2 regions of the Streptomyces sp. NPDC059092 genome follow, and region 1 is predicted to be linked to the other one. Evidence: riboswitches for the same ligand, from Rfam matches in the RefSeq annotation. Region 1 holds a riboswitch; the other holds the start of a gene.
What was found. A riboswitch is a leader RNA that binds a small molecule or an ion and turns the genes downstream of it on or off. The one in region 1 is predicted to bind cyclic di-AMP.
Positions count from the first base shown of each region.

Region 2: linked by a shared signal. The riboswitch ahead of ACFXPL_RS12470 (transglycosylase SLT domain-containing protein) and the one ahead of ACFXPL_RS12260 (C40 family peptidase) in region 1 are both predicted to bind cyclic di-AMP.

Region 1 is NZ_JBHZEJ010000015.1:89,791-104,505, reverse strand. Features, by position in the region: gene pcrA (DNA helicase PcrA) at 1-2,166, opposite strand, end outside; cyclic di-AMP (ydaO/yuaA leader) riboswitch at 2,447-2,621, shown strand; gene ACFXPL_RS12260 (C40 family peptidase) at 2,620-3,903, shown strand; gene ACFXPL_RS12255 (TnsA-like heteromeric transposase endonuclease subunit) at 4,233-4,904, shown strand; gene ACFXPL_RS12250 (Mu transposase C-terminal domain-containing protein) at 4,901-6,967, shown strand; gene ACFXPL_RS12245 (AAA family ATPase) at 6,964-8,052, shown strand; gene ACFXPL_RS12240 (TniQ family protein) at 8,049-10,997, shown strand; gene ACFXPL_RS12235 (ABC transporter ATP-binding protein) at 11,214-12,023, shown strand; gene ACFXPL_RS12230 (ABC transporter permease) at 12,020-12,781, shown strand; gene ACFXPL_RS12225 (MerR family transcriptional regulator) at 12,797-13,588, shown strand; gene ACFXPL_RS12220 (TetR/AcrR family transcriptional regulator) at 13,952-14,533, opposite strand.
Region 2 is NZ_JBHZEJ010000016.1:16,487-31,201, forward strand. Features, by position in the region: gene ACFXPL_RS12440 (sugar phosphate isomerase/epimerase family protein) at 1-677, shown strand, start outside; gene ACFXPL_RS12445 (PP2C family protein-serine/threonine phosphatase) at 655-2,001, opposite strand; gene ACFXPL_RS12450 (nitroreductase family deazaflavin-dependent oxidoreductase) at 2,116-2,658, shown strand; gene ACFXPL_RS12455 (trypsin-like serine peptidase) at 2,821-3,945, shown strand; gene ACFXPL_RS12460 (hypothetical protein) at 4,052-4,462, shown strand; gene ACFXPL_RS12465 (amino acid permease) at 4,738-6,141, shown strand; gene ACFXPL_RS12470 (transglycosylase SLT domain-containing protein) at 6,269-7,048, opposite strand; cyclic di-AMP (ydaO/yuaA leader) riboswitch at 7,053-7,217, opposite strand; gene ACFXPL_RS12475 (enolase C-terminal domain-like protein) at 7,773-9,101, opposite strand; gene ACFXPL_RS12480 (gluconate:H+ symporter) at 9,140-10,477, opposite strand; gene ACFXPL_RS12485 (substrate-binding domain-containing protein) at 11,036-11,647, opposite strand; gene ACFXPL_RS12490 (adenine deaminase) at 11,717-13,405, shown strand; gene ACFXPL_RS12495 (TIGR02679 family protein) at 13,490-14,715, opposite strand, start outside.

The DNA.
Region 1 (14,715 bases):
CCAGGCGCTGCGCATCGACGACCGTGTCAGGTAGAGCCGTTCACGGGCGCGCGTGATGCCGACGTACGCGAGGCGGCGCTCCTCCTCCAGCTCCTTCGTCTGCCCGAGGGCGCGCATGTGCGGGAAGACACCGTCCTCCATGCCCGACAGGAACACCACAGGGAATTCGAGGCCCTTGGCCGTGTGCAGCGTCATCAGAGTGATGACACCGGAGCCGTCCTCGTCCTCGTCGGGGATCTGGTCGGAGTCGGCGACGAGCGCGACCTTCTCCAGGAACTCGGCGAGGGTCGGCGTAGCGGCCGGGGCGGCGGCAGCGTCCGTACCGTCCCCGTCGCCCTCTTCCTCCGCGCCTCCGCCGTCGCCGGTGGCCGCGGCGGCCTGACTGCGCTCCTGCTCGAACTCCAGGGCCACCGAGGCCAGTTCCTGCAAGTTCTCGATCCGCGTCTCGTCCTGCGGGTCGGTCGACGACTGAAGCTCCGCCAGATAACCGGTCCGTTCCAGCACGGCCTCCAGGACCGTGGCCGGCCCGGCGCCCGACTCGACGACCGTACGCAGCTCCTCCATCAGCGTGTTGAAGCGCTTGACGGCGTTGGCGGAGCGGGCCGCCATGCCGTACGCCTCGTCCACGCGCCGCAGCGCCTGCGGGAAGGTGATCTTCTCCCGGAGCGCGAGGGCGTCGATCATGGCTTCCGCGCGGTCCCCGATGCCGCGCTTGGGCACATTGAGGATCCGGCGCAGCGGTACGTTGTCCTCCGGATTGGCGAGGACCCGCAGATAGGCCAGGATGTCGCGGACCTCCTTGCGTTCGTAGAAGCGCACTCCGCCGACGACCTTGTACGGCAGGCCGACCCGGATGAAGATCTCCTCGAAGACGCGGGACTGCGCGTTCGTCCGGTAGAAGACGGCGACGTCGCCCGCTTTGGCCTCGCCCGCGTCCGTGAGCCGGTCGATCTCGTCGGCGACGAACTGCGCCTCGTCGTGCTCCGTGTCCGCGACGTAGCCGGTGATCTGGGCGCCCGCGCCGGCCTTGGTCCACAGGTTCTTCGGACGGCGGCTCTCGTTGCGCTCGATGACCGCGTTGGCGGCGCTGAGGATCGTCTGGGTGGAGCGGTAGTTCTGCTCCAGCAGGATCGTCGTCGCGTTCGGGTAGTCCTCCTCGAACTGGAGGATGTTACGGATCGTGGCGCCGCGGAAGGCGTAGATCGACTGGTCGGCGTCGCCGACGACGCACAGCTCGGCCGGGTCCTCGCCCTCGCCCGAGGGGCCCACCAGTTCGCGTACGAGGGTGTACTGGGCGTGGTTCGTGTCCTGGTACTCGTCCACCAGGACGTGCCGGAAGCGGCGCCGGTAGTGCTCGGCGACGTCGGGGAACGCCTGGAGAAGGTGGACGGTGGTCATGATGATGTCGTCGAAGTCCAGGGCATTGGCCTCGCGCAGCCGTGCCTGGTACATCCGGTACGCCTCGGCGAGGGTCTTCTCGAAGCCGTCGACGGCCTGCCCCGCGAAGGTCTCCTCGTCGATCAGCTCGTTCTTCAGGTTGGAGATCTTGGCGCTGAAGGACTTGGGCGGATAGCGCTTGGGGTCAAGATCCAGATCACGGCAGACGAGAGCCATCAGCCGCTTCGAGTCGGCGGCGTCGTAGATCGAGAACGACGAGGTGAACCCGAGCCGCTTCGACTCGCGCCGCAGGATCCGCACGCAGGCGCTGTGGAAGGTCAGCACCCACATCGCCTGGGCGCGCGGGCCGACGAGCTGAGCGACGCGCTCCTTCATCTCGCCCGCGGCCTTGTTGGTGAAGGTGATCGCCAGTATCTCGCCGGGGTGGACGCTGCGGGTGCCGAGCAGATGCGCGATCCGGTGGGTCAGCACCCGGGTCTTGCCGGATCCGGCCCCGGCGACGATGAGCAGCGGCGATCCCGTGTGCACGACGGCCGCGCCCTGCTCCTCGTTCAGCCCTTCGAGGAGCGCGGCGGGGTCGATGACCGTACGGGGCGCGCCGTCGCGGTGGTACGGATCCCGGGCCGGGGGCACGTCGTACGCCCCCTGGAACAGGTCGTCGGGCACCTGTTCCGGGGCGTGCTCGTCCTGCTCCTCGGGCGGCGGGGGGTGCTCGTCACCGGAGGGCTGGAGGTCGGCCAGGAAGCTGTCGTCAAAGAGGCTGCTCATCGCTTAACGAGTCTAGGCCGCCGCACTGACAGTCGGCGCCCGACCGGGAAAGCCGGCCGGGGAAGTCGGCCCGGTGAGCGGCGCCGGTAAACCGGAGGGTCCCGGCTCACATACGGAGCGTAACGCTATACCCCGCATTGAGGCTCGTTGCACTCCCTACGAGCAAATGGTCACAGAAATGTATCGGGCATATCGGCCATCCACCTTCACATCAGCGCCACATTTTGGCTAGCGTGCTCGATCAGGCAGCCCGTACCCTTGATGGCGATCCGCGCCGAGCGGGCGGCCCACGCCGAATCCGGGCTTTCCGTAAGGAAGTTCGGAACCGGGGACCCACTCTGCACGACCGGGGTGAATCGGGCCGTACGTTCGCCGTACACGCAAGGCCCGTAGGGCAGCCTTCCGTTCCGCCCGAACCCGACAGCTAACCCGGTAGGCGGTCCACGGAAGGAGATGCCGAACTTGGCGTCGCATCGCAAGTCGCGCAGCCGTAGCGGAGTACGCCCCGACTCCCCCGCGGTCGGAGTGACGACGGCCGCCATCGCCTCGGTCACGCTGCTGTCGACGCAAAGCGCGGACGCCGCGCCCGCGGAAGCCAAACCGTCGGTCGAAGAGGTGCAGAAGAAGGTCGACGCCCTGTACCGCCAGGCCGGTGGAGAGACGCGGACGTCCAGCAAGGCGAAGGAGACGACGGCCAAGCAGAAGCGCACGGTCGACCGGGTCATCGAGGGCGTCGCCAAGAGCGCGGACAAGCTGAACGAGGCCCGCCGTACGCTCGGTTCCTACGCGGCCGCGCAGTCCGGGGAAGGCACGGGCACCCCCGCGGCCGCCCCCGCCATGCCTGCCATGCCTGCCACCGCCCCTGCGGTGCCTGCCGCCGCTCCCGCCGCCGTGCTGTTCGCGGACGGCCCGCAGACGTACGCCGAACAGGCGGGGACGACGGAGCAGCCGGCCGACCGTCAGCAGAGCCCCGTCGCCGACTACCCGGCGGCCGGGGCGGACCCGCGTATTCCGGAGTCGCCGGACGAGTCCCAGGAGTCCTTGCGAACCAGCAAGGAGCAGATCCAGAAGAAGCTCGCCGCGGCCCGCTCGCTGCTGGCGCGACTCACCGCGGAGGAGCAGGCGCGGCTGGCCGCGCTGGAACGCAAGCAGGAAGAGGCGGCCCGCCGCGCCGCGGAGGCCAAGGCCAAGGCGGAGGCCCGCGACAAGGCGGAGGCCGAAGCCGAGGCGGAGCGCCGCCGTGAGGCGGGGCCGTCCCAGCCCCAGGTCCCGTCGGCCGAGGTGGGCACGGGCACGGACGCGGCCACGATCGCACGTGCGAACGCGGGAACGAGCGGCGGCACCGGTCTGGATGCCGTGACCGTCGGTGACACCGCCGGCACCTACGCGGCCAAGGCGGCGAAGGTGCTCGCCTTCGCCGGCGCCCAGATCGGCAAGCCGTACGTCTGGGGTGCCTCGGGTCCGAGTTCGTACGACTGCTCGGGCCTGACCCAGGCGGCGTGGAAGGCGGCCGGCGTCGAGCTGCCGCGCACCACCGGCGCCCAGGTGAACACCGGCACGCGCGTCACCACCGACGACCTGCTCCCCGGCGACCTGGTCTTCTTCTACGACGACATCAGCCACGCCGGGATCTACATCGGCGACGGCATGATGATCCACGCGCCCAAGCCGGGCGCGAACGTACGCGAGGAATCGATCTACTACATGCCGATCTACGGCAGCGTACGCCCGGCCTGATCCGCAGTCCGGTCCTGTAGGACCGCTTTAGATCTGTCGGATTCTCAGCGATCTGTCGTCAACTTGTCGTCTGCGACAGATCGCCGAGAATCGCTCCGTAGAGTGATTCTCAGCTACTCACAGCATTCTTGCAGTCCTCGGGCGCATGGTACGGCGCCGTGTGTGGGCAGTCTCGCCCGGGATCACGTTCTGTGTCCTTTCGGTTACGTAAATCGGGGGTGGCAGTGTCGTACGTCTCGGTTCGAGAGCCAACGGCTGAGGCCAGAGCTGTCGAGGTCCGTTACCGCCAGGCGGACGGGGTCTTCGCTGAGACGTCGTGGGATCTGCTGGTGAGTGACGAGGTAGCGGCCGGACTGCCGGTGCGGGAGTTCCGCTGGTACAAGGGGCGTCGGCACTACTCGGGCTGGTACCACGCGGTGACGGGCGATCGTCTGGTGGCATACGAAAGCCGTATGGAGCTCGCCCGGATCTTGCTGGCGGATTTTGCCCAGGATGTGGTCGGGATCGCCGCCCAACCGTTCCAGGTGTGCGGGGACGACGGAGTCCGCACCCGTCGGCACGTGCCGGATCTGCTGCTGACGCATGCGGACGGGCTGGTCACGGTGGTGGACGTCAAGGCTCCGTGCCGCGTGGACGTGCCGGAGGTCGTGGCCCAGTTCGGCTGGATGCGGAAGCTGTGTTCGCTGCGGGGCTGGGCCTTCGAGGTGTGGTCTGGTGCCAGCCCTGCCCTCGTGGAGAACGTCCGGTTCCTGGCCGGCTACCGGCGGCCTGAACGTGTCGCAGTGCATTTGACTGCGGAAGTACTTGAAGCCGCACGAGTACAGGCCAGCGTGGGCGGGATCGAGAGGGCGTTGGCGGTACGGCAACGGCATCCTGCGGATCTCGTCCGTCCCGTGCTTTTGCATCTGGTGTGGTCGGGTGCCCTGTCGGCGGATCTTTCGCGTCCGTTGAGTACGCAGACGCCGGTTCGCCTCGCGGGTGGGGAGGCTTTGGAGGGATGAGGGGTGCTGCCGTTGCGGTGTTTCCCGGCTCTCGGCTGGTCTTCTGCGGCGACATCGTGGAGGTGGTCGAGTTCGATCACCTCGGTGTGACGATCCGGAATACGCGGACCGCCGAGTTCTCCACCGTCTCGGTAGGGCGTCTGGCGACAGGCTCGAAGCCGGTGGACACCGGACCACTACCCAGGGCCGATGACAGTGCCGGCCTCGTGCTGGCGTCGTTGTCCCTGCAGCAGCGGGATGAAGTCAACGAGCGGGCCGGGCACATCCGTGAGGTCCTGACCGGCTACCGTTCCGGCTTTGCTGAGGGTGCCCAGCCCGGTGAACCGCGTGATGAGTTCTCCGAGGCACGGTCGCTGCCGCAGCGGATCGGGGCCAAGGCCGCCGAGCTGAAGGTGTCGGCGCGGACGGTGGAGCGGTGGGCCGCTGCCTATCAGGCGGGCGGCGAGGCCGCGTTGGTCGATACCCGGTTGCTCAAGAGGCGAGGTTCTCGCGTCGATCCGCGTTGGGACGAGGCTGTCGGCGTCGTGCTGGCGGAGTACGTCACGGCGTCGACGCCAACGCGGTCGGCGGTGCTGAACCGGGTCGAGGCTTGGCTGGAGGAGTCGTACGGCGCGGGAGTGGTGCCGTTGCCTTCGACAGCGACGGCTTACCGGCGGCTTGAGGAGTTGAGCAAGGGCACGAACGCCCTGTCGGGGAGCGCGAAAGCGAGACGCTCGATCGCTGACCGTCCCAAGGGGGTCTATGGGCGGCTGCGGGCCACCAGACCCGGTGAGTACGTGGTGCTGGACACGCAGGATCTGGACGTCTTCGCGATGGAACCGGTGACCTGCCGCTGGGTGAGGGCTCAACTGACCGTTGCTCAGGACTTGTTCAGTCGCTGCATCGTCGGTCTGCGGGTGACCGCGGTGTCCACGAAGGCGGTGGATGTCGCTGGGGTGCTGTTCGAGGCGATCGCTCCGCCGGAGGACGACAGCGGTGGCCAGGCTGCTGGGCCGTATCACGGAGTGCCGGAGCATGTGGTGTTCAGCGAGGAGGATCTGCTCCCTGGCCGGGGGCTTTGTCCGCCGGAGACGTTGGTCATCGACCACGGCCGGGCGTTCATGTCGGCCCACGTGATCAGCGTCTGCACCAGGCTGGGGATGTCGATCCAGCCGGCCCAGCCGAAGAAGCCCACCGATAAGCCGACCGTCGAGCGCTTCTTCCGTACTCTGCGCGAGGGACTGATCCAACACCTTCCTGCCTACAAGGGCCCGGACTTGCACAGCCGCGGGGAGAAGGTGGAGGACCAGGCGTTCTTCTACATCCACGAGCTGGAAGACGTGATCCGCGAGTGGATCACGGGGGTCTATCACTGTTCCCAGCACGATGGGCTCGTCATCCCGCAGTGGCCAGGCGTGCAGCTGTCGCCGCTGGAAATGCTGCAGGCCGGTCTGGCACGGGCGGGACGGCTGCGCATTCTGCCGTCGCCCGACCTCGTCTTCGACTTCTTGCAGGTCAAGCCGCGAACTATCCAGCACTACGGTGTCGAGGTCGACGGGCTGCGTTACAACGGCCCGGTCCTGGACGGCTACCGCAACGAGAAGAGCCCGTACGGCGGACTGCTCGCCGGCCGGTGGCCGATCCGTGTGCACCCCGATGACGTGCGGTTCGTCTACTTCCAGGATCCGGCCGACGACTCCTGGCACCGGCTGGAATGGGAGCACGCTCCCGCATTGAATACGGCGTTCTCCGCCGAGGCCGCAGCTCATGCCCGGCGGCTGTCGCTCCGGCGCGGGCGGCATCTCGACGTATCCGAGGCTCTTGCCGAGCTCCTCGCCCGCTGGGACCAGGGCATGGTCACCGACCGGCGCGAACGCCGCATGGCCCTGCGGTTGTCGGCCGAACGCGCTGCGGTCCCGCTGCCCCGGCTGCCCGAGGAAGAGCCCCACACGCCGGTGAGCACGGCCCGCCTGCACCTGGTTCCGGAGCCGTCCGCCGCCAGCGACCTGGATGAGGAGGACGAGATCTTCGATGCCCCGGACGGGGACGACTTCTACGCGGACGCGTTCGAGGTACTGGAATGAGCACACCAGGACTGTTCAGCCTGTCCCGCAAGGAGGGCTGGAACCAGTACGTCAACACTGCGCCGCGGCAGCGTCCCGAGACGCTCGCCCGAGCGCACCTGAACGCGCTCGGTGAGGACGCCCTGGAGGACTACAACGACCGGCGTCACGACTGGCACGCGAACTTCGGCATCATCCAGACCCCTCAGCTGGCCTCCCTCCACGAGGAACTGGACCAGATCGTGGCCAGCAACCGGCAGGACGGCGACCGCATCCGCTCGGCGGCAGTCATCGACGCCCTGCCCGGGCTGGGCAAGACCACCATCGCCAACCTCTACGGCCGCACCTACGACCGCCAGCAGCGTCGCCGCCTCGGAGCGGTCACGGCCGAGGGTAATGAGCGCGTCCCGGTCTTCCGGGTCGGGCTGACCTCGAACACCACCCTGCGCACGCTGAACCGGATGATCTGCGAGTTCTACGGGCATCCCGCCACCGACCGGAGCAGCGCCGCAGCCCTGGCCAGCCATGCCCTGGACTGCGTGCTCAGCTGCGACACCCGTCTGGGGATCATCGATGACATCCACTTCATCGACCTCGACCGCAAGGAAGGGCTCGCGGTAAGCAACCATCTGAAGTGGCTCGCCAACGAACTTCCCGTCACCTTCGTCTACGTGGGCGTCGGGCTCGCCGAACGCCGTTTCTTCGCCGACGGGTTGACCGGGAAGAACACTGTCCTCGCCCAGACCGCCCGACGCTGGACCCGGCTCGGCGTCGAACCGTTTAACCTCACCTCCGACGAGGGACGCCGGCACTGGCGGAGCCTGCTCAAGGCATCCGAGCGCCAACTCGTGCTGGCCGAACACCGTCCCGGAATGCTCGTCGACCTGGCCGGATATCTCTTCGAACGCACCAGTGGCCACATTGGGTCGTACTTCACCCTGCTGATGCGCGGTTGCTACCGGGCCATCCGTGGCAGAACCGAGGCCCTGAACCGCGACCTGCTCGACCAAGTACGTCTCGACGAAGCGTCCGAGCAGGCCCGCCAGCAACTCGCGGCCGCTCTCGCCCACGGCGCCCTGTCCTCCAAGTCCGAGGCGGCGTCGTGATCTCCGGCAGTGGTCGCGTCCTGCCGCTGCGGGTTCCCGTCGCTCCGGGCGAGGGGATCGACAGCTGGTTCGAAGCACTCGCCCGCCGCAACGGGCTCTCCCTTCGGGCACTGCTGGCCGACTTCGGCCTGCCGACCCCTTCCCTGACCTCCACTCTCTTCACGAACATCACGTCCTCCCAGCTTCGTGAGCTGGAACGCCGCTGCCAACTACCCGATCACCACCTGGACCAGGCCCTGCCGAACCCTGTCCTGCCGCTGCGGGCACGGCAGGCCCGCGGCTCGCGCTACTGCCCGGACTGTCTGGCCGAGCGCGAGGGCCGCTGGAAACTCGTCTGGTGGCTGCCCTGCGTGTTCGCCTGCACCACCCACCGCGCACTGCTGCACGACACGTGTCCCGGCTGCGGCTGCCGGCCACGCCGCCTACTCCCGGGCCGCACCCGCTCCCATCCGGCCGGGATCTGCACCACCCGCCGCGGTGACAACTCGCCCTGCGGCGCGGATCTTCGCATCGCGTCAGCAAGTCGACTCCCCGACGCCAGCCCCCTGTTATCCGCTCAGCGCTGGATCGACGAACTCCTTGCCGATGCCGGCCTATCGGCTACCGCTAGCCTGAGTGATCTGGTCCACCTGTCCCGCTGGTTCCTGCACGTCCTGCCGGAGCACGAGATCACCGGTCTGGGAACCGTCGCCGCGACAGCTTGGGCCGAGCGCCCCACCAGGGTCGCACCCGACCGGCTGGCACCGATGAACGCCCCGCTCACCGCAGTGATCACGCACCACGCCCGCCCCCTGCTGGGCCCGTGCCACGACACCGCCGTCCACCGTATTCAGCAACTCCGCACGCATCAGGGGGCGGCGACAGCTCCCCATCCCGCCAACATGACCATGGAGAACTGGAAGAAGCTCTCACCCCGCATGCGGGGCAGATTCGTCCACGCGGCTGATGCCCACCTCAGCCAGCTGGACCGAGTCCGCCTGCACTCGGGCGGTCCCGCAGCCCGCATCCCCGCCCCCGGCGATGCCCCGCACACCTCCCGCTCCCAGCACATCCCACAACTGCTCTGGCCCCACTGGACCTTGCGGTTCCTTCCACCCCAAGGGCTCCGGGTCGACCTGTTCCGTGGCACCGCCGCCGCCCTACTCTTCCTTCCGGGCTCCGGCAGCAGGGACAAGAAGGCCCTCCTCAAGCCGCTGCACGGCCACTTGGCCAACTACGTCGCACGCACACTGCAAGTGATCAGCCATAGCGGGTATGAACAGGTCTTTCCCGCCCTCTGCCGTATCGCCGACTACATCGACGAACACGGCAGCGAGATCAACTACCAACGGCGGCGGACCCTTATCCCCGCCGAGACGATCAGCGAAGCCGCGTGGCAGGAACTGTGCTTCCGCACCAACACACATCCCGGCGAAACAAGTACACCCACCGCCCCTGGCCGCCTGCTCCAGGCCAGGAGATATCTCTTCCAGCTACTCACCGGAGCCGACCTGACCGACCCCCAGCACGCCCTGGCCTGGAAGAGCCCAAACGACCGCAACCGCTACGTCGACTTCAACGTCTCGCTCTCCCTCCAACAGAGAAAAGGTCTGCTCCAGCACGCCCAGGAGCTACTCGAAGGCCTCGGGATCGACGAACCCGTGACCTGGGAGCCTCCCGAAGAGTGCTGCCACGGACTGGTCCTTCCCGGTCCCCGGCTCGACGACATCGATCTCGACGCCCTCAAACGACTGGTGATCGCCGAAGGACGCAAGCCGTCCGACGCAGCCCGCCTGCTGAACACCACCGTCACACATGTCCGGCTCGCCCTCGAAAACATCGACCATGACGAACGGCAATGGGCACGCACCACCCCCACCTCAGCCTGGAAACTGCGTGAACATGCCCGCACGGTGCTCACGCCCGCCTTCCTGGAGCGGGAGTACACCGAGAACGGCAAGACGCTCACCCGCATCGCGCGGGAAACTGGCATCTCCCGTCACATCGTCGTCGAGCAGGCGAAGGCGACGGGCCTCACCATCTACTACTCGCAGCGCCCCATCCCCATGGACGCGACCTGGCTGCGCGAGCAGTACCTGACCCGCAAGCGCTCAACAGCCGACATCGCTGCCCAACTCGGCACCGAAGACGAAACAGTGCGCCGACGGTTCCTGCAACTCGGCATCCCCCTACGCCCGCCGGGCGTTCACAGCCACACCATCATGACCGCCAAGGTCGACAAGAGCATCCCGCGCAACATCCGAGCAGCCGTCGAGGGCACACTGCACGGCTGGCTCCGCCTTCACCGCTTCCAGATCGCCATGGCGCTGCCGAACCTCGAAACCGCAGCCGACTACCTCGGCGCCTGCCGGGGCGCCCTGGTCCACCAATTCCAGCGCCTGGAACGCGATCTCGGACAAACGCTGTTCCACCGCGCCGCCTTCAACAAACCCCAACGGCCGACCAGGCACGGCAATGCCCTCCTGCGCTCCCTCGCCACCGATCAGATCCAGGCGCTGATGCACTCCGCACTCGGCCCCGGCCAGATCACCCCCGTGCCGGACGCGGCCACTCTGGCCACAGCCGAAATCCGCCTCACCAGCCGGCAAAGCCCCGGACCGCTCAGGCCTTTCGGTGACGGCATCACCGCCGGGCGAGTCCGAATCACGAGTTCCACCCTCGTCCTGCTGCGCGACCTGCTCGCCCACCAGAACGAAGAGTTCTACGGCGCCCAGATCCATGCGAGAACCGGCATCGACAACGGCACCCTCTATCCCCAGCTCAAGAGGATGGAAGGAGCGGGCTGGCTCATCAGCCGACCCGAAGCCGAAGACTCCTGGCTCGCGCGAGCCCCGGTCGGCTGCGGTCCCGGTCGCCGACGCACCTACTACACGCTCACACCCGATGGGCTCCGCGCAGCCATGCACGAAGTCCAGCACCACAAACCACGCCGCCGGACAGCCTGATGATTCTTTTGGTTCTGCAGACGAGTACGGGCAACGTTCATCGAAGGTATTTGTCCTTGGCCAATGAGCTGCCGCCATCTTGAAGCGGCAGGCCAGGAACCCGCCGGGATGCTGTGGTCGAACTGGCTTGACCTTGACGCTGGGTCAACCCTCCATCCTTCCGGCAGGAGCTTCCTCACAGCCGACTGGAGAGCTCCGCGAAGGAGGCAGATGACCATGGTGCCCCAATCAATCGCCGGTCCGGCGATTCGCGTGCAGGGTCTGGAGAAGTCGTACGGGAAGCTCGAAGTGTTGCGCGGCGTGGACTTCGACGTGGCGCGGGGCAGCATCTTCGCCCTGCTCGGCTCCAACGGGGCGGGCAAGACCACGACCGTGAGGATCCTCGCCACGCTCCTGAAGGCCGAGGCGGGGACAGCCACCGTCCATGGCTTCGACGTCGCCATGCAACCGGCGAATGTGCGGGAGTCCATCAGCCTCACCGGACAGTTCGCGGCCGTCGACGAGATCCTCAGCGGTCGGGAGAACCTCGTACTCGTCGCCAGGCTGCGCCACCTCAAGGACCCGGGCGCCATCGCGGATGACCTGCTGAAGCGTTTCTCCCTGACCGACGCCGGCACGCGGAAGGTGTCCACGTATTCGGGTGGGATGCGCCGTCGGTTGGACATCGCGATGAGCCTCATCGGGAATCCGTCGGTGATCTTCCTGGACGAGCCGACGGCCGGGCTCGATCCCGAGGCGCGCATTGAGGTGTGGGACGCGGTCAAGGAGCTCGCCGACCATGGAACGACCGTGCTGCTCACCACGCAGTATCTGGACGAGGCCGAGCAGCTGGCCGACCGGATCGCGATCCTCCACCAGGGACGGATCATCGTGAACGGCACCCTCGCCGAGCTCAAACAGCTCTTCCCGCCGGCCAAGGTCGAGTACGTCGAGAAGCAACCGACGCTGGAGGAGATCTTCCTCGCCGTCATCGGCGGCGGCGACAAGAGCGACGCCACCGGCACGACAACTGGGGGACAACGATGACCGCGTACTTCTTCAGCGACACTGCCGCCCTCACGGGGCGGACCCTGCGCCACGTCACACGCAGTATGGACACCATCATCACGACCGCCATCACACCGGTCGCCATGATGCTGATGTTCGTCTACGTGTTCGGCGGCGCCATTGATACCGGGTCAGTTTCGTACGTGAACTACATGCTGCCCGGCATCCTTCTCATGACCATCGCATCGGGCATCTCCTACACGGCATACCGGCTGTTCACCGATGTGAAGAGCGGGATCTTCGAGCGATTTCAGTCCATGCCGATCGCGCGGTCGGGTGTGCTGTGGGCCCATGTCGTCACCTCGCTGGTTGCCAACCTGATCGCGCTCGTGCTCGTCGTGGGCGTCGCTCTGCTCATGGGCTTCCGATCGGGGGCAGGAGTGTCGGCATGGCTCGCGGTCGCCGGCATCCTGCTCTTGTTCACCCTGGCGCTGACCTGGCTCGCTGTGATCCCCGGGCTCTCCGCGTCGTCGGTCGAGGGAGCGGGAGCGTTCGCCTACCCGCTCATCTTCCTCCCGTTCGTCAGCTCGGCGTTCGTGCCCACAAAGACGATGCCCGGCCCGGTGCGCTGGTTCGCCGAGAACCAGCCGGTGACGTCGATCGTCAACACGATCCGCAGCCTGTTCGCCCAGCGGCCGGTCGGCGACGACATCTGGACCGCGCTCGCGTGGTGTGTGGGCATCCTCGTCGTGGCGTACGTCTTCGCGATGGCCGCCTACCGCCGGAAGATCGCCTGAGGCAGTCTGAGACCTATGCTCACCATCAGCCAGCTTGCGGCCTACGCCGGGGTGACGGTGCGGGCGGTACGCCATTACCACAAGGTTGGGCTGCTGCCCGAGCCCGAGCGCGACCGGTCCGGGTACCGGAACTACGATGCCGCCGCGGTCGTGCGACTGATCCGGATCCGCACCCTGGCTGATGCAGGCGTGCCGCTGGCCCGGGTGCAGGAACTCCTCGCCGCCGGCCCAGAGGAGTTCGCCGGCGGCGTCCAAGAGATCGACAAGGATCTGCGCGCCGAGATCCGGCGGCTGCAGGACACCCGCAGCCGACTCGCCCGGCTCGCCGCCGGAGAACACCTGGCGCTTCCGCAGAGCGTCGTGGGCTACCTCGACCGGCTGCGCGGTCTCGGCGTCGGGGAACGGTACATCGAGCTGGAGCGGGATGCCTGGATCATGATCGCCGCGCAGGTGCCGGACCTGATCGACTCCGTGATTGCCAAGAAACACGAGGAGCTGGACGACCCCGACATGGTGAGGCTCTACAGCTTCTTCACCGGGGAGCCCGACTGGCTAGCCGGCGATCCACGGATCGTCGAGGTCGCCGACATCCTGGAGCGCCTGATGATTCGCGCCGTGGAGGCTGGCGAGGTGGGTGCCGACGGCTTCGACGATCAGTTCGTCGCCCTGATGGACTCAACCATGCTTGAGTCCGCACCGGGCGCCGAACTGGTGCTGGCGATTCTGAAGGAGCGTGGCTGGAGCGGCTGGACCCGCATCGAGCGCGTGCCTGCTAACAGGCTCAACACCGAGCCGCCGCCGCCTTGAAGGCAGGTCAGGGCCCTGGTGTGACGTCGTTCAAGATGCTCGTGCTGGCTGTCCTATCGGCTCTTGGGCCACCCCAACGGCCTGACCACCGCCAGGGACCGGACACGGCAATGAGAAAACCGCGCGGACAGATCAATGAGAAGTGACGACGAACGCCCAGCTCACGAGAGCCCGACCGGACAAGAGCGCTGAGAACCTACACCCGGCCTGATCCTTACCGGTTCTCGTTTGATCTGGCCGTTTCTCACCGTTCCGTCATCAACCTGTCCCATGCGGCAGGTTGATGACGGACGCCGGCACCGGCCCGTCTCTGTCCCGTCCCAGCTTGCCGCTCCTAAGGGCGCGTACCGGCAGGTGCGCTCACTACGGGCGAGGCGGTGCTCCTGGGAGAACGCCGTCGGTCAGGGTCGTGAGGATGGCGGTGTAGGTCTCGTGCCGGGTCATGACGCCGTCACGTTCGGCTTCACCGGCGGTGTAGAGCAGGGCGAGCATGACGCGCTTGATCCAGGCGGGGGGAAGACCGGGGTGCAGGAGCTCGGCGGCCCGGAGGAACAGGCCGTCGACCGCTGCTTCGGTCGCCGAGTATTCCTCCCACAGGGCGGGGTCGTCCTGGACGAGGGGTTCGGTGGACAGCCACAGCACGGCGGGGGCGAAGTCGAGGTGGGCTTCGATCATGCGATGCAGGGCTTCCAGCGGGGGCCGGGACGCCGGGTCGATGCGCCGGGTGACGGCGTCGGCCTGGTGCATGACGTGGCGGGCCGCGGCGCGGACCACGTCGGTGCGCTCGGGGAAGTAGCGGTGGAGCGTGCTGCGTCCGACGCCGGCCGCGACCGCGAGGTCGGACATGGAGGCGTTGCGGTCCCGGCTGAAGACCTGGATCGCCGCGTCGAGGATCGCTGTTCGGGTGCGCAGTCGTGTTGCGCTCTCCTGCGTGGTTTCCGCCATACCCGGAATGCTACACGCGACCCATTTTGGAGCATCATTTCTTCTTTTTGGGACAGGTGTGTTTCACTATTGATCGTGGGCTTCCACTCTGGGTGCCGCCGTTCCTCTGTGTGCGGCACGTGCGGTGCATGCCCGCGGTCCGCGTCACCAGGCAGTCGTGCCGCCGGCCCCGAACCGATCAG
Region 2 (14,715 bases), on a different contig from region 1:
TACAGCTCTCCAGTGTGCTGCCGCTCTACAAGTGGTCCAGCCCGGACGAGACCGAGCGGCAGAGCGCCGTCCGCTACTGGAAGCGGATGATCGAGATCACCTCGCAGCTCGGCTGCCCGCTGATGAACTCCGAGTTCAACGGCCGCCCCGAGGCCGCCGCGCGGAGCGAGGCCGCGTTCTGGCGGTCGATGGAGGAGCTGCTGCCGGTCTTCGAACGCGAGGGCATCGCCCTCAACCTGGAGGCCCACCCGGACGACTTCTGCGAGGAGAACGACCCCGCGGTCGACCTCGTCCGGGCCGTCAACAAGCCGTACGTGAACTACCTGTACTGCGCCCCGCACACCTTCCACCTCTCCGGCGCCGATCCGGGCGCCGACATCGCGAAGATGCTGCGGTACGCGGGCGACAAGCTCCAGCACCTGCACATCGCGGACACCTTCGACCACAAGGGCTCGTCCGGGCTGCGGTACATCCTCAACCCGCCGGGCACGGCGGCCCGGATCCACCAGCACCTCGACATCGGGCAGGGGGAGGTGGACTGGAACACCTTCTTCTCGACCCTGCGCGGGATGGACTTCGACGGGGTCGCGACCGTCTGCGTCTTCGCGTGGGAGGAGCGGGCGAAGGAGTCGTCCGCGTTCATGCTGGAGCGCGTCACGAAGGAACTGGCCCGCTGAGGTCAGGGGCCCCGGCGCCGGCCGGGCCGCCCTGCCGCTCCGGCGCGTACCGGAGCAGCAGGGCGGCCGCGTCGTCGTGCAACGGCCCCGCCACATGGCGTACGAGATCCCTGCGCAGCGCCTCCAGCGCGGACACGGGGTCGGGGTGGGCGAGGAGCGGGGCGCGCTCGCCGAGCGGGTAGAAGGTCCCCGTCGCGTCGCGCGCCTCCGTCACCCCGTCGGTGTAGAGGAGGAGTTGGTCGCCGGGCGTGAACTCCGCCCGGAAGGGCCGGGGGCCCTCGGTGCCGTGCGCCTCCAGGCCGAGGGGCAGCGCGTACTGGTCGGGCTCGGGGAACTCCACCGCACCGTCCGCGCGGACCAGCATGGGCGGCGGATGCCCGTAGTTGAGGAAGACGGCGCCGCCCTCCTCCCCGAACTCCGCGATCAGCGCGGTGACGAACTTCTCGCCGTCCAGCTCCCGGCTCATGGCCCGCTCCACCCGGGCGCCGACCCGGGTCAGTTCGGGCTCGTCGTGCGCCGCCTCCCGGAACGCCCCGAGGACGACGGCGACGGTCTCCACCGCTTCGAGCCCCTTGCCCTGGACATCGCCGACGATGACGCGTACGCGCCCCTCCCCGACGGCCACCTCGTACAGATCGCCCCCGATCCGGGCCTCCGCCACGGCCGAGGTGTACGAGACGGCGGCGCGCAGCGGACCGGCCGTGCGCGGTACGGGGCGGAGCAGGGCGCGCTGGGCCACCTCCGCGATCGAACGGACGCTGGCGAGTTCGGCCTCGCGGCGCTGGCGCATCACGACGGCGACCAGGCTCGCGGCCGTCGCCCCGGCGACCGAGCCGAACGCCGTGTAGCCGCGACGGCTCTGCACCAGCCCGTCGTACAGCCCGAGTGTGAGACAGCACACGAGGGCGAGGACGCCGATGAAGGCGGTACGCCGCCAGCCGCCGACGAGCCCGGCGAAGGCGGGGCCGAGCGAGAAGAGCGGCAGGAAGCCGATCCTGGGCCCGGCGATCAGCTCCACCAGGGCGACGACCGCGAGCGCGGCGAACGGCAGAACTCCCAGGACGACGGGGGTGGAGAGGTCGCCGCCCGCGGTGGCGCGCCCGGCCGGCGGGCCGGTCCGCGCCCAGGGACGCGCGCCCGGCTTCCTTCCCGGGATTCGTCCCCGCTTCCTTCGCGGCTCGGCGCCCGGGTTCCTTCCCTGGCCGGTGGCCGGGGCGCCGCCGGGTCCCGCGCCGGGGCCGGGGGCCGGGTCCGCGCCGGACCGTGCGCCGGACCGGCCTTCCGATCGGTCCTCCCGCAGCATGTCCGCTCCCGCCTCGCCCATGTTTAGACTATGCAAAGGTTCTGTTGTCAAAGCATCGCGAAAGCTCCGTGAACGTCCCGTCGTTATCGAATCGACGCCGTCGTCCGGCCTCTCCGGTGCCAGGAGGTGCAGGCTGTGAACCAGCCGTCCCCGCCGCCGCACGCGACTCCTCCCACCGGATGGCGGCGGAAGCTGGCCGCGCTGCCGGTCCTCCTCTACCGCGCGGGCCTCGGACCGCTGTTCGGCCGGCGGACGCTGCTGCTCATCCACACCGGCCGGGTCTCGGGGCTGTCGCGGCAGGACGTGATCGCGGTCGTGGAGCAGGACACGGCGCCCCGGAGCTGGACCGTCGCCGCCGGATCCGCCGCCTCGGCACGGTGGTACCAGAACCTGCGGCACACCCCCCAGGTCACCATCCAGACCGGCCGCCGCTACCGGGCCGTCACGGCCCGCTTCGTCGCTCCGGAGGAGTGCGGGCTGATCATGGAACGGTACGCGCGGACCCGCCCCCGCGCGGCGCGGACGCTCCGCTCGTCGCTGGGCCCGGCCCCGGAGGCCGACGGCGACCAGGGGTACCGGGCGGCGGGCGAGCGGGTCGCCTTCGTACGGCTGGAGGAGTCCCGGCCGTCGTTCCCGCGCCCGGCGTCCTCCCCCGCACCGCGACCGCCGGCTCCCTAGCTGGCCTCCGGCTGCTGTTCAGGCCGCCGGGCCGCGGTGTCTTGAACCGGGGCGGGCTCCCCCACGTACTACCTCCTCAAGACAGGTTGTCGCCGGACTCCGTACTTCCCGGGCCCCGTGCGCACACCGTTCGACGCACTTGAGGGACCGGAGGAACGATCCATGCGCTCCAGGCACCGCCCGGTGATGCTCATGGCCTGCATGCTCGCCTTACTCGCGATCAGCGCCACCGCCTGCTCCGCGCCCGCCGGGAGCGCCGGTTCCGGGTCCGCCGTAGGGGTCGGCCCCGCCGGGGCCGCCGGGGCCGACGCGCCGGAGGGCTGGCGCGAGGGAGGCTGGCGGGACTGGGACGCCGCGGACTGGGCACGGGAGGCCGCCGCGTTCTTCAACCCGGTCATCGAGGGGCTGTGGATTCCGGGCCGGATGCTCCAGGGCACCAGCGCGGACCAGCCCGTGGACGGCGAGTTCGAGGACGCGGGCGTCTCCGACCCGGAGCCGGCGCCCGTCCCGGCGCAACCCGCGCCCGTCTCGTACCGCGACAACGCCCCGATGGTCGGCAAGCTCTTCTTCGACACCCCCGAGGGCCCTTCGGTCTGCTCCGCGACGGTGGTGACGGACCCGGCGAACCCCGGCGCCTCCAACCTGGTGTGGACGGCCGGGCACTGCGTGCACGCGGGGGCGAAGGGCGGCTGGCTCCGCAACATCGTCTTCGTCCCGTCCTACAACGACAAGGGGCTGGAGGGCGCGGCCCTGGCAGGGGTGCGCAAGAGTCAGCTCGCGCCGTTCGGGATCTGGTGGGCGGACTGGGCGCAGACCTCGCCGCAGTGGATCTCCGAAGGAACCCCGTCGGGCGGCAGCGGTTCGCCGTTCGACTTCGCCGTGCTCCATGTGAAGAAGCCCGCGGGGAGCGATTTCGCGTCGCTGGAGGAGACGGTCGGCGGCGCGTCCCGCGTCATGTTCGACGCGCCGCCGGCGACGAAGATCGCGGGGATGGGCATCTGGGGCTATCCGGCGGCGGAGCCCTTCGACGGCGAGCGGATGTTCACCTGCCGGGGCCGCCCCGGCCGGCTGTCGGTCAGGGACGACCAGCCGGCGCTGTACCGGATCGGCTGCACCATGACCGGGGGCTCCTCCGGCGGCGGATGGTTCATCGAGGACGCGAAGGGGCTGCCCGCGCTGGTGAGCAACACGTCGATCGGCCCGAGCGCGCAGACCTGGCTGGCGGGGCCTCATCTCGGCGCCGGGGCGAAGGCCGTCTACGAGGCCGTCAGCGACAAGTTCGCCTGAGCGGTGGCCGCCAGGCGGTACGCGGGCCCGTACGGGAGGCGGGCAGACTCACCGTATCGCCGGGCCGCCGGCGTCTCCCGTACGGATACGAAAGCGAGATCCGAAGGTGCCGCACATCATCGTCGAGTACACGCCCAACTTGGCCGAGGAACTGGACGTCGACACCCTCCTCGACCTCCTGCACGAGACCGCCCGGGCGCTGGGCGTCTTTCCCCGCTGGGGCACCCGCACCCTCGCCATGCCGGCGACCGCCGCGCGGGTCGGCGACCGTCCGGAGGCCGGGCCGGACAACGGCCACGTGCAGATCAGGCTGACGATCGCCCCCGGCCGACCCGAGGAGGTCAGGGGCCGGATAGCGGACGAGCTGTTCGCGACGGCGGAGAAGCACCTGGAGCCGCTCGCCGCCCGCCGCCCGGTCGGGTTCCAGCTCACGATCACCGAGTTCGACCCCACGGTCACCAGGACCGGCGGCAGCATCGTCGGCTCCCCGACCCACCGGCCGCCGCTCGACGCGTAGCCCTTGCCCCACTCTCCCGCCTCGGCCGCCGCCGGATTCGGTGGCGGCCGGGGCGGGGCGGGCAGCAGCGGGTCGGTGCGGGCGGCGGAGGGGCGGGGCGGGCAGCAGCGGGTCGGTGCGGGCGGCGGAGGGGCGGGGCGGGCGCCGGAGGGGCGGTGCGGGCGCCGGTCTTCGCGTCCGGAAACGTTTTGCCTGGACGGGGGCCGTCCGGGGACACTGCGAGGGCCGTACCGTCCCCGTCCCCACAAGCCCCGAAAGCAGTCTGAACCCACCCCATGCGCGACCCACTCCCCCACCACCCCACCGTCGCCGCGCGGGCCACGGAATCCGGCGAACCACTGGCCGGCGGGCTCAAGCAGCGCCATCTCACCATGCTCGGGCTCGGCGGTGTCATCGGCGCCGGGCTCTTCGTCGGCTCCGGCGCCGGGATCGCGCTGGCCGGCCCCGGGATCGTCGTCTCGTACCTGATCGCGGGCGCGCTCGCGATGTGCGTGATGCGGATGCTGGGCGAGATGTCGACGGCGATGCCCGCGTCGGGCTCGTTCTCCGTACACGCCGAGCGCGCGCTCGGCCGGTGGGCGGGGTTCAGCGTCGGCTGGCTGTACTGGTTCCTGCTGGTCGTCGTGCTCGCCGTGGAGGCGACGGGCGCGGCGCAGATCGCGAACGGCTGGCTGCCCTCCGTACCGCAGTGGGCCTGGGTCCTGATCTTCATGATCGTCTTCACCGGCGCGAACCTCGCCGCCGTGAAGAACTTCGGCGAGTTCGAGTTCTACTTCGCCGCCCTGAAGGTCTTCGCGATCGTCGCGTTCCTGGTCCTCGGGCTGCTCGCGGTCTTCGGCGTCCTGCCCGACACCCGACCGGCCGGTCTCGCCCACCTCACCGGACAGGGCGGCTTCCTCCCGAACGGATGGCAGGGCGTCACGTCCGGGGTGCTCGCGGTGATCTTCGCCTTCGGCGGTCTGGAGGTCGTCACGATCGCGGCGGCCGAGTCCGACGACCCGGTGCGCTCTGTGGCCCGCGCGGTGCGCAGCGCGGTCTTCCGGATCCTGTTCTTCTACGTCGGCTCGATGGCGGTCATCGTGACCGTGCTGCCCTGGACGGCACAGAAGGCCGGGCTCAGCCCGTACGTCACCGTCCTCGACGCGATCGGTATCCCGTCGGCCGGACAGATCATGAACATCGTGGTGTTCGTGGCGCTGCTCTCGGCGCTCAACGCCAACCTCTACGGCTCGTCCCGCATGATCTTCTCCCTGGCCGAACGCGGCGAGGCGCCGAAGGCCCTGCTGAAGCTGGGCGGCGCGGGGGTGCCCCGGCGGGCGGTGCTGGCGTCGGTGGCGTTCGGGTTCGTCTCCGTACTGCTCAATCTGAAGTGGCCCGACACCGTCTTCCTGTACATGCTCAACGCGGTCGGCGCGGTGCTGCTCTTCGTCTGGGCGATGATCGCCGTCTCGCAGCTCCGGCTGCGCCCGCGCATCGAGCGGGAGGCACCCGAGCGCCTGGTCCTGCGGATGTGGCTCTTCCCCGGCCTGACCTGGGTGACGCTCGCCGCGATGGGGACGGTGTTCGTCCTGATGCTCAGCGACGACACGGCCCGCCCGCAGCTCCTGTGGTCCCTGGGCGCGACGGCGCTGGTCCTGGCGGTGGCGGGGATACGGGAGCTGCGCGCGCGGCGTGTGTGATGTGGGAGGGCGCGCACGGCGACTGGGTGTGGGCGCGCGCACAGGGACGGGCCCCGGCTCCGCCGTCGCTGGACGGCGGGGCCGGGGCCCGGTGTGTTCGCCGCCCGTCGGGGCGGCGCGGGTCCGCTCAGTAAGGACCGTTCACGTTGTCGATCGAGCCGTACCTGGCGGCGGCGTAGTTGCACGCGGCCGTGATGTTGGCGACCGGGTCGTAGCTGTCCGTCGAGGTGCCGGGCACGTGGTACGCCTGGAACGTCGGGGCGATGACCTGGAGCAGCCCCTTGGACGGGACGCCGTTCTGGGCGTTGATGTCCCAGTTGTTGATGGCGTTCGGGTCGCCCGAGGACTCACGCATCACGTTGCGGTGGATGCCCTCGTAGGTGCCGGGGATCCCGTGCTGGGCCATGACGTCCAGCGACTCGCGGATCCAGCCGTCCAGGTTGTTGTCGTACGTCTTCACGGCGGCCTGGGTGACGGAGCCGGTCGTGGCGGACTTCGTGCTCGCCTCGACGGCCGGCTTGGCGGCGGTGGCCGACTTGGTGGCGGTGGCCGCCGTCTTCCCCTTGAGGGCCAGCTTCAGGCCGGGGTGGATGTGCGACGGGTTGGCCCCGACGGCGCTCCGGTTGTCCGCGTAGAGCTTCTTCCAGCCGCCGCTGACCGAGTGCGCGTGCGCGATCTTGGACAGGGAGTCGCCCGAGACCACGACGTACGTGGTGGCCTTCTGCACGGCGGCGGGAGCCTCCGCGACCTTGGCGGCGCTGACGTATCCCGTAGCCGGGGTCGCCGCCTGGGCGGTGGCCGCGGAGACCAGCGGAATCGCGAGGGCGGCGCCCCCGGTGCCCACCGCGACGAGGCGTCGGGCGATCGAGCCAGTTCTGGGACGGCGGTGCTTGGCGTTTCTGGGCACGACGAATTCCTCTCCGTCGCCTGCGAGGTGAGCTGTCGGGTTCGGACTGGAGATGTCCGGCCGTACGGCGATGCGTACGGCTTCACCCCAAGCCGTTCCGGAAGATCCGGACCGGCGACTTACCTGGGTCCCCCGCTCCTGCCTTCTGACGGATAGGTGTCTGGGTTTCCGGACAGCGGCAGGATTGGGCGTTCCATCCGGATGGACGAGAACGTAAGCGAGATATCAGGACGGCACAAGTTCCGAATTTTCGGTGCAATAGCCCCTTCGATGCCGTCCCGGGAACTCAACTTTCCTCTCTCGCGAGAGAAAACGCCCACCTCGCCCCAGCCGTCGGCCGACGCGGCAGTGACGCACGTCACGAACGTAACGGAATAATCGGACAGGCAAAAGACCTTTAAGGCGTCAAGAACGCCCAACACTACCTATATTCACTTAACGGTAAAGAGGGACAAAACGCCCTTATTGGGCACACGTGGATGAGCGTGCCCCCTCGCCCCCTCACCCGACGCTCCGACAACTGGGAACATGTCGCGGGAATTGACTCGGGACGTCACCGAATTCGCCCGGGGATTCGCCGTGGTGACGGCCTGTCGCATCACGCGGCGCCTCCCGATGCCTTCCTCCACGCTTTCCGCGATATCTTCCGGCCGTCGTCGTAGAGGTCGGTCATGAGCGTGGCAAAGGGGGCCCGAACGGAACGGCCCCCTCACCTTGCCCCGCCTCACCTCACCAGGCAGGGACGCTTACTGTCGAACTCCCAGTTACCCACCAGGAAACGCATCGCCGCGGCGTCGTCCCGGCCGGAAAGGTTCTTCTCCACATACAACTCGTGGGCCGCGAGGAGCCGGTCCATGTCGAGTTCGACGCCGAGACCCGGAGTGTCGTCGACCGTGACCTCGCCGCCGACGATCCGCGGGGGCTCCACGGTCAGCCGCTCCAGGCCCTCCTGCCAGATCCAGTGGGTGTCGAGGGCGTTGTACTCACCCGGGGCCGCGGCCCCGCAGTGGGCCATCATGGCCAGCGAGATGTCGAAGTGATTGTTGGAGTGGCAGCCCCACGTCAGGCCGGTCTCATGGCAGAGCTGGGCCACCCGCACCGACCCCTGCATCGTCCAGAAGTGCGGGTCCGCGAGCGGGATGGAGACCGACTGCAGCGCCATCGCGTGGGTGAGCTGGCGCCAGTCCGTCGCCACCATGTTGGTCGCGGTGGGCAGACCGGTGGCCCGGCGGAACTCCGCCAGGATCTCCCGGCCGGAGAACCCGTCCTCGGCTCCGCACGGGTCCTCGGCGTACGCGAGGGTGCCGACCAGGGGCCGGCACAGTTCGACCGCTTCCCGCAGCGACCAGGCCCCGTTGGGATCGAGGGTGATCCGCGCCCCGGGGAAGCGTTCCTTCAGGGCGCGCACGGCCTTGACCTCCTCCGCCCCGGACAGGACACCCCCCTTGAGCTTGAAGTCCCGGAAGCCGTACCGCGCGTACGTCGCCTCCGCCTGCCGGACGATCGACTCCGTGGTCAGCGCCTCCTCGTGGCGGACGCGGTACCACTCCACGTCCGCGCCGGGTTCCCGCACGTACTCCAGATCGGTCCTGCCGGGGTCGCCGACGTAGAAGAGGTAGCCGAGGACACGTACCGCGTCGCGTTGCTTGCCGTCCCCGAGCAGGGCGGCCACCGGCACCTCCAGGTGCTGGCCCAACAGGTCGAGCAGCGCCGATTCGACGGCCGTCACGGCGTGCACCGCCGTACGCAGGTCGAAGGTCTGCTCCCCGCGCCCTCCCGCGTCCCGGCCGCCGAACCGTTCTCCCAGAGCGCGCAGCACCCGCTTGTGGTCGCCCAACCGGGCCCCGACGACCAGGGGTTGCGCCTCGCGCAACGTACGGGTGATGCCCTCACCGCCCGGCACCTCACCCACGCCGGTCCGGCCCTCGGAGTCCTGGACGACCAGGACGTTGCGGGTGAAGTACGGGGCGTGCGCGCCGGAGAGGTTGAGTGCCATGGAGTCACGGCCTGCCACCGGATACACGGAGAAGCCGGTGACGACGGGCTGGCTCATGGGGCGGGTCCTTCCAGAGTCCGGGGAATGCGGGCAGTTCAGAGATCGAGGAGGATCAGGGCGCGTTCCATGAGGAGTACGCCGCCGAGGCCGAGGACGGAGAGCACGGTCGTGTAGGTGGTACGCGCCTTGATCGCCTCGATGACCGACAGGTTGAAGTACTCCTTGAACATCCAGAAGCCCGGGTCGTTGACGTGCGAGAAGGCGATCGAGCCGCAGGAGACGGCCAGCACCATGATCTCGGGCGGCACCCCGCTGCCCGCGAGCAGCGGCAGCACCACGCCGGAAGCCGTGACGACGGCGACCGTCGCCGAGCCCAGGGCGACCCGGAGGATCACGGCCACGAGCCAGGCGAGGACGACCGGCGAGACGGACCAGCCGTCGGTGATGTCCTTGATGTAGTCCGATATCCCGCCGTCGACGAGGACCTGCTTGAAGGCACCGCCGGCCCCGATCACCAGCAGGATCATCGCCATCGCCTGCGCCGCTCCCCGGCACGAGGCGCTGACCTCCGCCAGGCTCCGGCCGATCCGCGGCCCGAACGCCCAGATCGCCACAACCAGCGTCAGCAGCAGGGCGATCGGAGCCGAGCCGATGAAGGCGACGAAGTGGGTGAGCGGAGTCTCGGCCGAGGTGGCCATGTCGGTGACGGCCGCACCCGCGATCAGCACGACGGGCAGCAGCGCGACCGCCAGCGACCAGGCCGTGCCCGGCATCTCCTCGTCCTCGAAGACGCGCTCGCTCACCAGACCCTGGGGTACGGAGGGGTTCATGGCCCGGATGAACGCGAGCCGCGGCCACACCAACGCGATGAGCGCGCCGATGGGCACGGCGATGAACAGACCGTAGAACAGGGTCAGTCCGACGGAGGCGTGGAAGGTCGAGGCCACCGCGGTCGGCCCCGGGTGCGGAGGCAGGAAGCTGTGCATGGTGGACAGGGCGATGGACATCGGCAGCCCGACCCACAGCAGGTTCGACCGGGTGACCCGTACGAGGGTGAAGACCACGGGCACGATGATCACGAAGGCGACCTCGTAGAACATCGTGACGCCGATGAGCATGGCCGTCGCCACCATGGCCACCTGCACCCCTCGGGTGCCGCAGACGGCGAGGAGCTTGGTCGCTATCCGCTGGGCGGCGCCGGAATCCCCCATCACCCGGCCGACCATGGCGCCGATCCCGATGGTGAGCATCGTGTCGCCGATCTGTCCGCCGATGCCCTCGGAGAGGATGTCCGGAATCTTCGTGAGGGGGATCCCCTGGACGAGGGCGACCGCGACGGCGACGAGCAGGAGGGCCGCGAAACCGTTCAGCTTGAGCCGCGTCATGAGGAAGAGCAGGACCAGCACGCTGATCCCTACGACGACAAGTGGCATGGGTCAGTTCCCCTTTGAACTGTGCACCGGACAAGCGGGCGAAGCGTGCGGTGGAGCGGGGATCAGTGCCTTGTTTCCATATAAGGATGTTGTCCACGTACAAGAACGGAGGCTAGAGAGGTGAGCCCCAAGGGGTCAATGGGTCTGCGGTGACGGATCCCCCCTGGGCGCCTGCCAGTTGCCCGTACACGCGGCCCCGGGCGGACGGCGGGTACGGGTACGAGTACGGGCGGAGGGGCGGGGCGGGGCGGGGAAGCGGAGGGGCGGGGGCAGCTCGGGCGGAGGCCTGGCTGCGCCGGGCCGGTGGTGCGTTGTGACGGGCGGGGCCGCCCCCTCCCCGCCACCACACACCACCGGGTCAGCGCACCCGGGCCGAAGACCTCGGCGGGATCACCCCGAACCCTCGAACTCGCCCGGCTCCGGGGCCAGGCCAGGCCCCTCGGCGGGGACGGTCGCTCGCGCCCGCGTGTGAGGGATCAGGGGGCGGAGATCAGGGGCAGGGGCCGATCCCTGGCCGCCTGCCCGAGACCGCCGAGCCCCGCCTGCCGTCGGCCGCGTTCAACCGGCGGGGACCGGTGCCGTGGAGGCGCCGACGATCAGTTCGGTCGCGATGCGCACCCGGCGGGCGCGCTTGGGCGGGTGGGGTTCCTGGAGCAGGCGGACCGCTGCCGCGCCCGCCTCTTCGAGCGGGACCCGTAGCGCCGTCGTGTCGGGGCGGTCCGTGCTGATCGCGGTCAGGTCGTCCGACGCGGCCAGGCTGATGTCGGCGGGGACCCGTACTCCCGCGTCGCGCAGCCCCAGGCGCAGGCCGATCAGCAGGTAGCTGCTGTACGCGACCACGGCGGTGACGGTCCGCTCGGCGGCGATGTGTTCGGCGGCGGCCAGTCCCGCGTCGATACGGGGGGCTACGGGGCCGAGGACCGTGAGGTCGACGCCGCCCCGGCGGGCCGCCTCCTTGACGGCGGCGGTCCGGCGTTCGGCCATCCACGAGCCCTCCGGGCCGCCCACATAGGCGATGGACCGGTGGCCGAGGCCCACCAGGTGCGTCACGATGTCCGCCACGCCGCCCGGGGTGTCGATCAGGACACCGGGTACCGACGGCACCGTACGGTCCACGGTGGCGACGGGCAGTTTCGCGGTGAAGGCCCTGATCACCGGGTCCGGGCTCACCGGCGCTATGAAGACGAGCCCGTCGACGCGGGAGGCGACGAAGCCTGTCGACCGAACGAGAGAACCCCGATGCCTGCGCCCAGCCACTGCGACCTGCTGATCCGCGGAGCCCGCGTGGTCTCCGTACACACCGGGGAGCTGACCGCCGCCGATGTCGCGATCACCGGCGATCTGATCCGCGCCCTGCTGCGGCCCGGCACGCCGATCGACGCCGCGCGCGTCATCGACGCCGACGGGCTGCTGGTGGCGCCCGGTTACATCGACGCGCACATGCACATCGAGAGCTCGCTGCTCGCGCCGCGCGAGTTCGCCCGGATCACTCTGCCCCGCGGCACCACGACGGTCCTCGCCGACCCGCACGAGATCGTCAACGTCGCCGGGCGCGCGGCCATGGCGTGGATGATCGAACAGGGCCGCACCGCCCAGCAGTCCATGCACTGGGCGGTGCCCTCCTGCGTACCTGCCCTGGAGGGGTTCGAGACGGCGGGGGCCGTGCTCGGCGCCGACGACATCGCCGAGATGCTGGACTGGGAGGGTGTCACCACGCTCGGCGAGGTGATGGACTACCGGGCCGTGGTCGACGGCGGCCGGCGGATGCGTGAGATCGTCGCCGCGGCCCGTGCCAAGGGCGTACGGCTGGACGGGCACTGCCCGAACCTGTCCGGCGACGACCTGGGCGAGTACCTGTGGGCGGGCATCGACTCCGACCACACCAAGAACTCCCCCGAGGTCGCGGTCGAGAAGGCCCGGCTCGGCATGCTGCTGATGCTCCAGGAGAAGTGCCTCACGCCGGAGTTGGTGAGCAGCCTCGCCGCGCTGCCCGTCCTGCCCGACTTCTGTCTGGTCACCGACGACCTCGCGGCGGACGCCATCGTCGGGCGCGGCCACCTCGACCACATCGCGCGGGTCGCCGTCGGCGCCGGTATGGACCCGCTGACGGCGCTGCGCGCGTTGACCCTGCACCCCGCCCGGCGCCTCGGCCTGGACGACCGGGGCGTGGTGGCGCCCGGCCGGCGCGCGGACCTGGTGCTCCTGCGTGACCTGGCCGACTTCACCCCGGTCATGGTCGTCTGCGGCGGCGAGCAGGTCGAGGAGAGCGCCCCGGCCGAGCTGTCCGGCAACCCGTTCGCCGACTCCGTCCACCTCGACCCGCTCGCGGCGGACGACCACGCGTGGACGGTGGACCTGCCGGACGGCGAACACGTCTTCCGGGCCCTGCGGGTCAATCCGGTGGACACCTTCACCGAACCGGCCGAGGTCGTCCTCCCCGTACGGGACGGCGTCGTCCGGTGGGAGGGCCGGACGGCGGTACTGACCGTGCTCGAACGCCACCACCGCAGCGGGCGGCGCGCGACGGCCCCGGTGGTCGGCTTCGACCTGTCGGACGGGGCGGCGGCCACCACGTACGCGCACGACAGCCACAACCTGACGGTGATCGCCACGACGTCCGCGGCGCTGCGCGAGGCCGCCAACCGTGTCATCGGCTCGCACGGCGGGATCTGCGTGATCGCCGCGGACCAGGAGCCGGTGCATCTGCCGCTGCCGGTGGCCGGGGTCCTCTCCGACCGCCCCGCCGACGAGGTGTCCCGGGGCGCGGCGGCGATCCGCGACGCCCTGCACCGCTGGGGCTGGGCGCACCGGAACGCGTTCATGTCCATCTCCACCATGACGCTGCCGGTCTCCCCACAGGTGAAGCTGACGGACCTCGGGCTGGTACGGGTGGCCGACCGGGCCTGGGAGCCCGCCGTCCTGACGTGAGTACGGGGCGCGCCGGGGCCCGGTGCCCTACGCCGCCCGGGCCAGGGCGCGTGTGCCGCGGGCCCGGTGCCGTACCGCGCCCGGTCAGTGCGCGCGTGCCGCGCCGTCCGGATCGCCGGCGGCCAGGTCCGCCAGGAGGAGGTCGGCGACCAGTTCCTCGACCACGGCGGCGCCGTGGCCGGAGAGGGCGGTCGCCAGTTCCGGGTCCCAGGGCGCCTCGGTGACGCGGCCTGGCGGGAGGCCGTACGGGGTGCGGGCGACGGCGGAGCGGTAGTCCGCCGCGGTCATGCGCCAGGGGCGGGCCGTCGTCTTGTCGAGGACGTACGCGGCGATGCGGATGCCCTCGCCGTCGAAGTCGCCGTGGTAGCGGAGCGCCGCGCCGCGCTCCGCGAGGAGGCGCAGGAGGTGGACGGCCGCGCTGTTGGGCCAGCCCGACGTGCAGACGAGGGGCGGGCAGCGCGGGCCGAACCGGCGTAGGGCGAGGGCCATGACGCTGGGGTTCTCCACGATGTGGACGACGGTCGCGGGCTCCGTTGCGAGCGTGAACTCGCCCGGGGCGCGCACCAGGGCGAGGGTCGGACTGGCGGCCTGTCCCGCCTCGGCGCACACGCGCGCCACGCGGGCGAGCGGTCCACCGCCGAGGGGACGCAGTCCGGCGGCGAGGACGGTGGCGGACAGTTCGTCGTCGGCGACGCCCGCGCGGGCCCACAGGGCGCGCCGGTCCCCGGCGGAGCGCGGCGGGTCGACGTCGTGGAGGGCCGCCAGGGCGCGCAGGACGAGGGAGGACAGGCGGGTCGGGTCGTCCAGGGCGTGGGAGTCGCCTCGTACCACCCGGGCGGCGAAGACCGGCAGCGGCTCGGCGTGGGCGGGCAGTGCGGCCAGCACCGTGAGGGCGTCGGTGAGCAGGGCGCGGGTGCGTTCCGGTGAGCCGCCGACAAGACCGGTGGTCCGGCAGGAGGCGGCCCAGTCGGCGAGCGCGGGCTGGGCCCGTACGGTCGCGTGGCCGTCCAGCCAGGCCCATACGGCGGCGCGCCGGCCGTCCCGGTGGCGCCGTTCTGTGGCGCGGTCGTGCAGCGGGCCGACCAGGTCGGTGACGGCTTCGCGTACCGTACGGCCGCAGAGTTCGGTGACCGCCTCCTCCAGCCGGGCCAGGGCGACGGTGGTCCTGGCGTCGGGCAGGCGGTCCAGGCCGAGGAGGTCGGCGAGGGCTTCGCGCTGGGGGTCGTCGAGCGGTCCCAGGCTCACCCGGGTGACCGGGCGGCCCGAGGAGAGCCGGTCGTGGACCGTCTGCCACAGGGGGCGCAACTCGG